DNA from 2 places in the Shewanella sp. 10N.286.52.B9 genome. Region 1 is predicted to be linked to the other one. Evidence: riboswitches for the same ligand, from Rfam matches in the RefSeq annotation. Region 1 holds a riboswitch; the other holds the start of a gene.
The links. Region 1 has a riboswitch for lysine ahead of BCU91_RS08740 (Na+/H+ antiporter NhaC family protein). Riboswitches for the same ligand answer to the same signal wherever they lie in the genome.
Positions count from the first base shown of each region.

Region 2: it holds a riboswitch for lysine, as region 1 does, so the genes downstream of both, lysC (lysine-sensitive aspartokinase 3) here and BCU91_RS08740 (Na+/H+ antiporter NhaC family protein) in region 1, are expected to answer to the same signal.

Region 1 covers NZ_MCTY01000159.1:1,500-7,854, reverse strand. The annotation lists gene BCU91_RS08755 (acyl-CoA dehydrogenase C-terminal domain-containing protein) at 1-3, shown strand, start outside; gene BCU91_RS08750 (thymidine kinase) at 241-819, opposite strand; gene BCU91_RS08745 (M3 family metallopeptidase) at 1,124-3,265, shown strand; gene BCU91_RS08740 (Na+/H+ antiporter NhaC family protein) at 3,721-5,277, opposite strand; lysine riboswitch at 5,355-5,575, opposite strand; gene BCU91_RS08735 (FAD-binding protein) at 5,985-6,355, opposite strand, start outside.
Region 2 covers NZ_MCTY01000125.1:19,973-26,327, forward strand. The annotation lists gene BCU91_RS07475 (succinylglutamate desuccinylase/aspartoacylase family protein) at 1-348, opposite strand, end outside; gene lysC (lysine-sensitive aspartokinase 3) at 366-1,715, opposite strand; lysine riboswitch at 1,964-2,140, opposite strand; gene BCU91_RS07485 (DUF3293 domain-containing protein) at 2,541-2,978, opposite strand; gene arcA (two-component system response regulator ArcA) at 3,682-4,398, shown strand; gene BCU91_RS07495 (S9 family peptidase) at 4,593-6,355, opposite strand, start outside.

The DNA of each region.
Region 1 (6,355 bases):
TAATCGCTGATAACGATACATTCAAACTACGCCCTAATAATATCTGAGTTACTGGGGTAGCTAGGCTCGAAGTTTACCTAAGCAAATTGAAGCGAGTAGCGCATATTGCTAATTTTGATGAGGCGGATTTTTTAACGCTGCTTTGTAAGTAACTACCAAAAACAAGTCCAAACAAAAACAGCGCCTATAAATCAATATAGGCGCTGTTTTATTTAAGAGTAACTCGTTAACTGCAACGAACTAGTCCCAAAGAAATTCTCTAAAATGCTTACGGCATACCGACTCGTAACTTTCGTTACCGCCAATGGCAACTTGCTCACCATCACGCATAGGCTTACCGTTGCCATCCAGTCTTAACACCATGTTGGCTTTACGGCCGCAATGGCAAATAGTTTTAAGTTCTACCAATTTATCAGCCCAGGCTAATAAGTATTGGCTTCCGGTAAACAATTCACCTTGAAAGTCGGTTTTTAAACCATAGCACAGCACTGGAATATCAAAATTATCAACCACATGGGTTAACTGCTTAACTTGCTCTTTACTTAAAAATTGCGACTCATCAATTAATATGCAGTGCAGCTTTTGTTCAGCAAGTTGCTTTTCAATAAAATAAGCAAGGTTATCACCATCACTAAAAACATGGGCTTCGGTTTCAATACCAATACGAGAAGCCACTTTGCCAATACCATAACGATCATCAATTGACGCTGTCATGACTAAGGTATTCATTCCACGTTCACGGTAGTTGTACGATGATTGCAGTAGCGAAGTTGATTTACCTGCATTCATTGCAGAATAGTAGAAGTAGAGTTGCGCCAAAACGGTGTGTCCTTATGGTTATTTACCGTGGCAGTTTATCATTTTTTCAGCAGCGAAATAAGCGTTAGAATAGATAAACTCATGTCGGTATCACAAAAAATCATCTCTGTGCAGCTGCGCTTTTGAGCTAATCACCTCTCGCAGCAGTAATTACATGTTAAATCCAGTTAACATGTCACATTTATTAAACAGTTAACGTTAAAAAAGCCATCATAGTTCACGCTTTTTGTATTACTTCAGATACGATTAAGAAACAATTGATAGATTGTTTGAACAATAAAATATAATAGGAAGTCTAAACACTATGCATAAAACACTTGTTGCTGCAGCTATTGCTGCCACAATCGTCGTAGGTGGATGCTCAATCTCAAATACTGATACAACCCAAGCTGAAAACGTCACTATGATACAAGCAGATAATCCTTTTTTTGCTCCAAGCAGCTTGCAATATCAAACCCCTAATTTTGCTGACATAAAAAATGAGCACTTCTTACCTGCGCTTGAGCAAGGTATCAATGAGCATTACCAGCAAATCTTGGTTATTGCTAACAATCCAGCGCCTGCAACCTTTGAAAATACCATTGTTGCCATGGAAAAAAGCGGTGAACTATTAGGCCGTACATCGAAGGTTTTTTATAATTTAACCGGTTCAACAAGTAACCCTGAGCTACGTAAAATACAGGGCATTATGGCGCCTAAAATGGCAGCCCACTCTGACAACATTAATTTAAATGCTGCACTTTTTAGCCGCATTGAACAGATTTATAACAGCCGTGAAGGCTTAGAAATTAGCCCTGAAGCAAAACGCTTAATTGAAGTTTATCATCAACGTTTTGTTCTAGCGGGCGCTAAACTAACAGAAGCGCAAAAACAGCAAATTCGTGTATTGAATGAAGAGCAGTCAACCTTGACTAACGAATTCTCACAGCGACTAATGCGCTTAAGTAAAGAAATCGCCGTAGTCGTTGAGGATGAGTCAGAGCTTGCGGGTTTATCAGCAACCGCCATTAAATCAGCAGCCATTGATGCCAGTGCAGCAGGCCATGAAGGTAAATACTTACTTAGCATTACCAACACCACTCGTCAGCCTGTATTAGCCCAACTAGACAACCGTCAGTTACGTCAACAAGTATGGCAAGCATCTGCTAACCGCGGTTTAACGGGTGACAATGAAACCGCTTCTTTAGTGGCTCGTTTAGCGCAACTACGTGCCGAAAAAGCCCAATTACTGGGTTATGACAGTTGGGCAGATTACCGCTTAGCGCCACAAATGGCCAAAACCCCAGATGCGGTTTATAAGATGTTTGGCTCAATGGTGCCTGCTGTAGTTGAAAACACCCAAAAAGAAGCCGCAGACATACAAGCAATGATCACCAAAATGGGCGGCGACTTTACCCTTGAACCATGGGATTGGGCTTATTATGCCGAGCGTGTACGTAAAGAAAAATTTGATTTAGATGAGGCATCAATTAAGCCTTATTTTGAATTTAATCGTGTACTGGAAGATGGCGTGTTTTTCACTCTTAAAGAATTGTATGGCGTGACCTTAACACCAAGACCTGATCTGCCTGTTTATCACCCTGATGTAAAAGCGTATGAAATGTTTGATGAAGATGGCAGCAGTATGGCTATCTTTTATGCTGATTACTTTTCTCGTGAAGGTAAACGTGGCGGCGCTTGGATGAACTCGTTTGTGGGTCAGTCTGAGTTATTAAACAACAAGCCTGTGGTAGTTAATGTGATGAACATTAAGAAAGCCCCTGAAGGTCAGCCAACATTTGTGAGCTACAGTGAAGTCACCACCATGTTCCATGAAATGGGCCATGGTACCCACGGTATGTTCTCAAAAGTTACTTACCCATCACTTGCGGGTACCTCAGTATCACGTGACTTTGTAGAGTTCCCATCGACATTTGAAGAAGACTGGGCAGCGCACCCTAAAGTGCTGGCTAACTATGCTAAGCACTATGAAACAGGCGAAGTCATTCCTGAGGCACTACTAGAAAAATTACTTGAGTCTCGCAGCTTTAATCAAGGGTTTGACACCTTAGAGTATATGGCGGCAGCACTAGTTGATTTAGAGTGGCATTCACTTGCTGCTGATGTGCCATTACAAGATGTGGCGAGCTTTGAAGCAAGCGCCCTGAAAAAACACGGTGTTGACATTAAAGCGGTACCACCTCGTTACCGCTCAAGCTATTTTGCTCACGCTTTCCCGGGCGGCTACTCTGCAAGTTATTACGCTTACATGTGGAGTGAAATCCTTGCAGCTGATGCCTTTGCTTACGTACAAACTCAAGGCGGTCTAAACCGTGAAATTGGGATGAAGTATCGCAAAACCATTCGTGAAGTGGGTAACTCAGTACCACCAATGGATGCGTATAAAGCCTTCAGAGGTCAAGAGCCGACGACTGATGCATTACTTGAGCGTCGTGGTTTAAACTAACGCTATTAGAACCTTGTGGCTTAACATCATTTAAGTTTGGTTAAAGCTAATTTTATTTAGCACTTAAACTTAAATCCTAAAAATGCCGCTCATTTGAGCGGCATTTTTTTATCTCAATTTTCACCTAGATCCGAGTACGCTGATTAGCAGTACCTGTTAATCCCTATAATTGCTAACCCTTGCACTCACCATTGGCAGAAACAGTCATTCACTCACAGTGCTAATCGCTGCTTCTCTTCGCTAACAATAACTGCTGCATAAACAAAACATGTGAGCTTAAACCTTTGAGGTTCACTCTAGTGATTCGACTTAGATATTTAGCTTATATATACCACTTTATTATGCAGCCTTGATTTTAAAACATAAAAAATACCGCTCATCTGAGCGGCATTTTCATACAAGTTAGCTATATCTAAAGTTCGCGATAAGCTTAAATCAAACCGAGTTAGCTTACGCTATTTAGTGATCAACTTCAGTCCAATAACGCTTAATACAAATAGCACACTACAGGTGACCAAGCCCATGGCCACTGACGCGGTAAAACCTAATACACCGTAGCCAATAATACTAATGACCGCCACGATTAACGCATAAGGTAATTGCGTCATTACGTGATCGATATGGTGACAACTCGCCCCCGTTGACGACAAGATAGTGGTATCTGAAATCGGTGAACAATGATCGCCAAATACTGCACCAGATAACACGGCTGCAAGCATAGGTAACATCATAGTGCTATCACTGCCCATCGCCATATCAGCTGCAATTGGCAACATGATACCGAAGGTACCCCAGCTGGTGCCGGTTGCAAATGCGGTTAGGCCTGCTAATAAAAATAATACTGCAGGTAGCATCGCAAATGGAATATTGCCTGTGGCTAAACTGGCCATGTATTTACCGGTTTCAAGGTTGCCAATAACCGTTGAAATCGTCCAAGCAAATAACAAAATATAAATGGCAGGTAGCATTGATTTAGCGCCAAGTTTGATGCCAGTGAACACCATAGGCAGAGCAATTTTTTGCTTCACAGTTAATACTAAGGTGACCGCTAACCCCACCAGTGAACCGTAAAATAGTGACGAGCTCACTTCAGTATTTTCAAATGCTCCTAAAATGCTAAAAGGTAAATCATTAGCTGATAATGCATCAGCGCCTGACGCCACCATGAAATAGAAGGTTGCCGCAACTAACACTAATATAGGTAAGAATAAGCCAATGATTTTACCGGTTTCCGCTTCTGGTAAATCGGCTGTGGCTCCTGGTGGTAAGCCTTTAGATTCGTCGAACAACTCACCCTTTTGGGCATTTTGTTCATGCTTACGCATTGGGCCAATATCTAAACCAAATAACGCCACACACACCAATAATAATAATGCAAAAATGGCATAAAAGTTCATTGGGATCATTTGCAGGAACACACTTAAATGCCCTGTATCAGCAAAGCCATGAGCCGTTAAAATCCCGCCGATCAGGGCGATAATGTACGCCCCCCAGCTTGAAACAGGCGAGATAACACAAATTGGTGCCGCTGTTGAATCCAATAAGTAGGCTAATTTAGCCCGTGAAATGTGGTAACGGTCGGTGATTGGACGTGCAATAGATCCCACCACAATACTGTTAAAGTAGTCATCAATAAACACTACAACACCAAGGAAGATAGTCATCAACTTGGCATCACGTTTATTGCGAATACGTTGATGAGCCCAATCAGCAAAGGCGCGAGCTGAACCACTTACCGTGATTAATGCCGTGATCATGCCCAAAATCACCAAGAAACCTAAAATTTGTAGGTTCCATGAATTGAGCGCGCCATCATCCCAAACTAGACCCGTGACGGTAGTCAGTAAATTTGAGGCTGCAGCGCTAACTGAAAAATCACCGAGTAAAAACACCCCGGTGATAATACCTAAGCCCAATGAAAGTAAGACTCGGCGAGTTAATACTGCGAGCAAAATAGCCACTACTGGTGGCAAAAGCGAGAGAGCCGAATCGGCGTAACTTGTTATCATCATTTCTTATAATTTCTTCGTTGAGTACGAATGGAGAATAACTGATAAGGCAAGTTTACGTTGAATACGTAAACGAAATTCTTTTCAGTAGCACTCCACAGTAATATCAATATCGTTGTCGATATATATTCTTCTACCCTTTCGGATAGAAATTACCATGACAGTGCAGTCCCTTTCGGTAACTGCCCCAATAAATGGTTTTGATAGAATCCATTTACTTCGGCACTAAATCCTTTCCGAATAAGTTATTGGCATCACCCAACTCACCCGTACTGATACTTAATGCACCTCTACTTATGCTAACAACAGAAAGGCTCTGTATATCAACACCCCATCATACAAACATAAGCAGTAGCATCATTGCCAGATAAAACTTGATTATCTTGTGATATATAACATCACAACTAAAACCGCGCACATTGACGCAGCACCAGTGTAACCTTTTATTAGCAAGGGTTCATATTTAACGCAGTGGTAATTTTTGCTCACTGATAGAACAGCACCGCAAATAACAACGCATTAGTATAAATTGGCAGCAACTATCTACGGAACATTAAAAAAGGCTTTTACCTCTCGGTAAAAGCCTTTTAGTGCCGTTTTTTATTAGTGGATATTAACTCACTAAAAAACTAGCGTAGCCATAATCCTATTATAAAGAGCATTATTTAGGACTCTTATTTAGGGCTCTAATTAAGGGCTCTAATTAAGGACTATAGCAAATTAGTTAGCTCAGGGATCGCTTCAAACAAATCAGCTTCCAGACCATAATCTGCAACCTGGAAAATCGGCGCTTCAGGATCTTTGTTGATTGCCACAATGACTTTAGAGTCTTTCATACCAGCAAGATGCTGAATAGCCCCTGAGATACCTACAGCAATATACAAATCAGGTGCGACAATTTTACCAGTTTGACCTACTTGTAAATCATTCGGTACAAAGCCAGCATCAACAGCTGCGCGCGAAGCACCAACAGCAGCAGTTAATTTATCAGCAAGCGCTTCTAAAATAGCAAAGTTCTCACCACTGCCCATACCGCGGCCGCCGGAAACAATCACCCCAGCACTGCCAAGCTCTGGACGCT
Region 2 (6,355 bases), on a different contig from region 1:
CTCTCGGTTCCAATTCACCCCAGTGATAGGATCAAATCGCCCTAAGGTAAACTCGCCACTTTTTTGATTAATGCCTAAAGGGTTGGCTAATGGCACGCAGTGAATATCGCCTAATACAGTGTAGTCTTGCAGTAAAGTCATCAGCTGATGTATCACCGCATTACCCTGCACTTCAGCCCCATGAACATTGGCCTGAATATAAACACTGGGCGCGGCGTCATCTGAGCCTTTAAAGCTAAACAGTGGCGCCGTTAACGCTTGGCCTGTGGCAAGCTCTCCCACTTCAACCCGAGACATGGTGGCTGAATAATCGTTAGCCTGTTCTGTAATTGAATTCACTGATGTCATACCTGCCACGTTAGCAATTATTCAAATAAGTTTTGGTGCAGAGAGTTAACCACATCTGCGGCTTCAGATTCAGCGACGAGAACACATAAGTTATGTGGGCTAGCCCCTTGGCAAATCATGCGCACATTATGCTGTTCAAGTACCCCAAAAACTCGGCTGCAAATACCTGCTGTTGACGCTATTTGATTACCAATAATCGCCACTAAAGCTAATTTATCTTCCACTCTTACACGGCAATTTTGTGATAGTTCTTGCAGTAATGACTCGCTTAATAACCCCTGCCCGCTGGAGTCAGAACCGGTTTTATCAAGCGTTAGTGACACATTAACTTCTGAGGTGGTAATCAAATCAACTGAAATTTTATGCTTAGCAAGCGTGGCAAAGGTGTGCGCTAAAAAGCCCTGAGCATGGAGCATTTGTAAGCTATGCAGGTTTAATAAAGTTTGATCGCGTCTTAGAGCCACAGCTCGATAAACCGGGGCATCTTCTACTTGATGACGGATCCAAGTTCCACCTTGTTCAGGTGCTTTACTGGAACCAACAAACACCTGAATTTGTTGACGCACGGCCGGTAAAATCGTCGCAGGGTGTAATACTTTAGCGCCAAAGGTAGCCATCTCAGCCGCTTCATTAAAGCTAATTTCAGCGATAGGTCTCGCATTAGGCGCTAAACGTGGGTCAGTGGTATAAATTCCGGCCACATCAGTCCAAATCTCTACCGCATCTGCTTTTAAGGCTTCAGCTAATAACGCAGCTGAATAATCACTGCCGCCACGGCCTAAGGTGGTGGTGTTGCCTGCTTCATCAGCGCCAATAAAACCTTGAGTCACGATCACTTGCTGAGCCAATAACGGCTGTAAATGCTCCGCGCCTAGGAGCGCAATTTGCTCAATTTGCGGCTCTGCTTTACCAAAATGGCTATCGGTTCTTAATACTTGGCGCACATCAAATGAACTTGATGGCGTGCCTTTTTGGCGAATAACCGCAGAGAACAATAATGATGAACATTGCTCACCCATGGATAACAGCTCATCAATGATGGCTTTGCTTCTATCGAGCACTAACTTATCACTAAGCACTGCCATTCTGCTTAATAGCTTATCAATCGTAGCAGCTACATCTTGTGGACGCGCCAGCTTATCAACAATGTCATATTGAATTTTAGCAATTTGAGTGACTAAACTTAAGCGGCGTTGGTCGTTCACATTGGCTTGAGTTAACTCAACCAGTAAATTAGTGACACCGCTAGAAGCACTAACAACAACGACGCGGGTATTGGCATTGGCTAAAATAATGTCCGCACAGCGGTTCATGGCGTCAAAATCAGCAACTGAGGTGCCACCGAACTTAGCAACAACTAAACTCATGCTGATACCTCCACGACATTCGCAGACGAACTTTTACTAGACAAAGTTTTAGTAGACAAAGTTTTAGCAGACAAACTTTGACTAAACATACTTTCAGTAGACATGGACTGAGTAGACATAAACTGCGTACACAGTATTGGAACAACTTGAAATTTAATACGTAAAAACATGATTACACTCCGAACTTACTTCGTTCGAAGAGCCTGGTGCAGTGATAACGCACCCTTAAAGAAGGGAAACAGCAATCTTTCACCAGAAGCTCTCCACCAAATAATAGGTGACAATCGCTAGGATTCAACCTAAACGACCGATACCGAATGCCAACCAAACATACCAGTACCTCGGCGCTAATCTCCCTCATAAGCTGTCATAGGAATTGGTTTTCCTCGAACTTACTACCTAGCTAACGCTCCTCTTCTGTTTCTTCCCACAGGAAGAGCATGAAAATACCAATAAATAACAACTCAAGTCAATTGGGATATGCCATAAAATCGTCAAATAACACAATACGTAAATAGAGACACTGAGCTAAATATAATGCCATTTAAGGTATTATTTAAATTTCACATAAAAAAACGATATAAAACAACAGTAATATAAAACTAAAAATCATTTTACCTAATATAGAGCCGATGTAATACTAGGCGGTCTACCAACCAAACTACGCAATTAATCAGCACTTGTTAACTATAAGGCTTCAAAAGTATAAAAATAAGCATATATCTTAGAACTGCACAAAAAAATCAATAAAAAAAAGCACTTACTTAAGTGCCTGATAAAAAATATTTACTTACTGATACATATGTCGTGAAAGTGCTCTTGATGTTACTCATCATGCAAATCAGGTAATTCACTAACCAAAACCGTCCGTTGACCAAACTCGCCAATTAACACTTCCTTGTCAGGTGCTTCACCACAGGCAAGTAATGACAACACCCCATTATCAACATAGTAAATAGCGAGCTGTTTAAACTCTCGGCCTAACGCTAACGCTTGGTCTTTTTCTATAAAGACTGCCCAACTTTTTTCCATATGAGATAAGTCTGGCGCCGCGCCAATTAAGCAACGATAGGGGCTATTAAATTGCTGAATTTTCCGTTGAAGTCGCCTATCTAACAAACGGTTTTGACACGGATTCAATTGGCTGCCTAAGGGATTATGGGCGGTGACAATGGCGAAGGGGACAGCGTAAGAAAGGCGCTGAGTAAGTAGAAATTGGGTCCCTTGATACTTAAACCAAAGGTTATCTATTGAATTATTCATCATTTATTTTTCTCAATTAAGACCAATTCAGTGTAGCAAACCAAGACTTGGACCAACACCCTGTGTGATGTAAGTCACAAGAACAATAATTATATTTGACTTAAAAATCATAAGCTTACACCAAAAAGCATTTTTGTAACAAATCTTCCCCGTAAATTTGTTAACATTTCATTTGTTAACAAATGCCTAAAACGAGTACAATATCTCACACTAGCTAGATTTTGCTACATAACGCTAAGTTGTGACACAAGCGACTACATTTACTGAAATTAAATCTTGGTAAAGTGTTCAAGCTTTTAAAATGTGTTCTACATTTTAAAAGACTGAATATAAATGTAGGACAAAATTAGGTTGCGAAGGAACTTTAATCAGCAATTTAATCTCTTAGTTTATATGAATCATCGGTTTTACAGATATTTTGACAGGTTGTGAGCTTACTCAAGCTCAGCATACGATCTGAATATTGATTTTTTATGATCAAAATTTACGTCACGTATAACTCTTTTATAGAAGTGCGATAAATATTAGTGCCTTAAACTGGTTTATATAATGTAGTTAGTCATGAAGCGTGTTTTGTTCAGGGCAGACATAGATAAACACCTATCGTGAATTTATAAATTATCGGCGTTTTCTTAGCTATATAACGCCACAGCCCTAGTGCAACATGACTAGAATCGAATTGTTTTTAATTTAGGTAAATGACATGCAAAACCCACACATTCTTATTGTTGAAGATGAAGCTGTAACCCGTAATACTCTACGTAGTATTTTTGAAGCCGAAGGGTATGTAGTAACTGAAGCAAACGATGGCGCAGAAATGCATAAAGCCATGCAGGATAATAAGATTAATCTTGTTGTTATGGATATCAACCTTCCTGGTAAAAACGGTTTATTATTAGCCCGTGAACTTCGTGAAATTAATAACATTGGCCTTATTTTCCTTACTGGCCGTGATAACGAAGTTGATAAGATCCTTGGTTTAGAAATTGGCGCTGATGACTACATCACTAAGCCATTTAACCCACGTGAATTAACTATCCGTGCTCGTAACCTATTAACTCGTGTAAACAGCGCTGGCGCTGAAACCGAAGAAAAAGGTTCAGTTGAGTTTTACCGTTTCAACGGTTGGAGCTTAGAAATCAACAGCCGTTCTTTAGTTAGCCCACAAGGTGAGTCTTACAAATTACCTCGCAGTGAATTCCGTGCGATGCTTCACTTTGTAGAAAACCCAGGCAAAATCTTAACTCGTGCAGACTTGTTAATGAAAATGACTGGCCGTGAGCTTAAGCCACATGACCGTACTGTTGACGTGACTATCCGTCGTATCCGTAAGCACTTCGAAAGCTTACCAGACACGCCAGAAATCATCGCAACTATCCACGGTGAAGGTTACCGTTTTTGTGGTAACTTAGAAGATTAATTTCGTCTGCAATTAATGTGCTTATTTGATTAAGCTCATTGGGTAGCAAATGAAAATAAAAGCCAAGTCAGTGACTTGGCTTTTTTATGGGCTATTAAAAATGAACTATCACTCATGGACGATAACAAGTGATCTATAACTAATGGGCTATTATTGCTAACCCATTACCTATTACCCATTTGCTATAAACAGCGCTACTTAAGCTCGCGTTCTAAAAAGGCAGCTAAGGATTTATACAAATGATTCCTCACCTTTTCACCGCGCATAGAATGCTTTGAGCCAGGGTAGTCTATCATTTGAAATAACTTACCTTCATCTTGCAGCGCTTTATATACGCGGGTGCTATTTTCAAACAACACATTATCGTCAGCCATACCGTGATACATCAGCAAACCAGACTGATAATTTTCCACATAAGGGGTAATGCTGCTGGCATCGTAACCTTGTTTATTCTTAGCAGGGTGACCCATATAGCGCTCGGTATAATGGGTGTCATACAAACGCCAATCGGTCACGGGCGCACCTGAAATTGCCGCTTTGAAATAATCAGGGGCTTTAAACTGGCTCATTAACGCCATATAGCCGCCATAACTATGACCATAAATAGCGATATTATCGCCATCAATAAATGGCAGACTTCTTAAGTAATCTACGCCCACTTTTTGATCGTTAACTTCTGCATCACCCATATTCTGGTAAATAACGTATTCAAACTTAGTACCACGATGGGCTGAGCCGCGGTTGTCTAATTGAAATACAGCAAAGCCTTGTTGTAATAGATATTGGGTAAAGTAATCCGCTTCACTCCAGCTATTAACCACTAATTGCGCATGTGGCCCACCGTATACTCGAACAACTACTGGGTATTTTTTGCTGGCATCAAAATCAGTGGGTTTAAATAATCGGTACTGCAGATTTTGGCCATCTTCAGCCTTTAATTGGCCAAAATCTGGTATTTGCCATAAACCCGCAACGTCATACAAAGGATGGGTTTGGTTAATTTCATTTTGTTCTACCCACATTAAATGCTCGCCAGTGTCATTGTGCAAACTCACCTGTGGCGGCTGAATTAAACTATTGAAGTAATCTAAATAAATTGGTTTTTTATCAGCAAAGACTGCTGAGTGCATCCCGGCTTTAGTTGATAGTTTTTCAATCTTGTCACTGGTTAATGACACTCTATATAAATGGCGTTCAACAACTGTGTCTTTTCGGCCTGAAAAATACACCCAGCCCGCCTGCTCATCCACAAACTCAAGATCATCAACCGCCCACAGCCCTGTGGTTAATTGCTTTATTTGTTTACCCGACAGGTCAAATAAATAAAGGTGCTTAAAACCATCACGCTCTGAGGCCCAAATAAACGCTTGTTGTTGCTTTAAGAAATGTAAGTCATCGTTAAGGTTTACCCATGCTTGGCTGCGCTCTTTGACAACCGTGTTAGCTTTAACGTCTGAACCAGGTTTTGAACCAAGGTTAATGATGCGTAAGTCCAATGCCTGCTGATCGCGGCTTTGCCATTGAAATGATAACTGCTTGCTATCTGGCAGCCATTTTACTCGCGGTAAATACATATCCTTCTCTTTACCTAAATCAATCCACTGCACTGCTTTACTCGCCAGCTCAATCACGCCAAGTTCAATCTCAACATTGGCTTTACCCGCATAAGGATAACGCTGCTCAGTCAGTTTTATACCGTCAGCATAAATCTCATTACGGGTGACTAATTCAACACCTGACTCATCAATACGAGTAAAGGCGATAGCTGATTCATCTGGCGACCACCAGTAACCTGTCATTCGGCCCATTTCTTCTTGGGCGACAAACTCTGCCATGCCGTTTTTAATCGGCCCTTTACCATCAAACGTCAGCTGAGTTAGCTTTTCTGTTGCCAGCTCCAGTACAAAAATATTTTGCTCGCGCACAAATGACACATAACGGCCTTTAGGGGACAAAC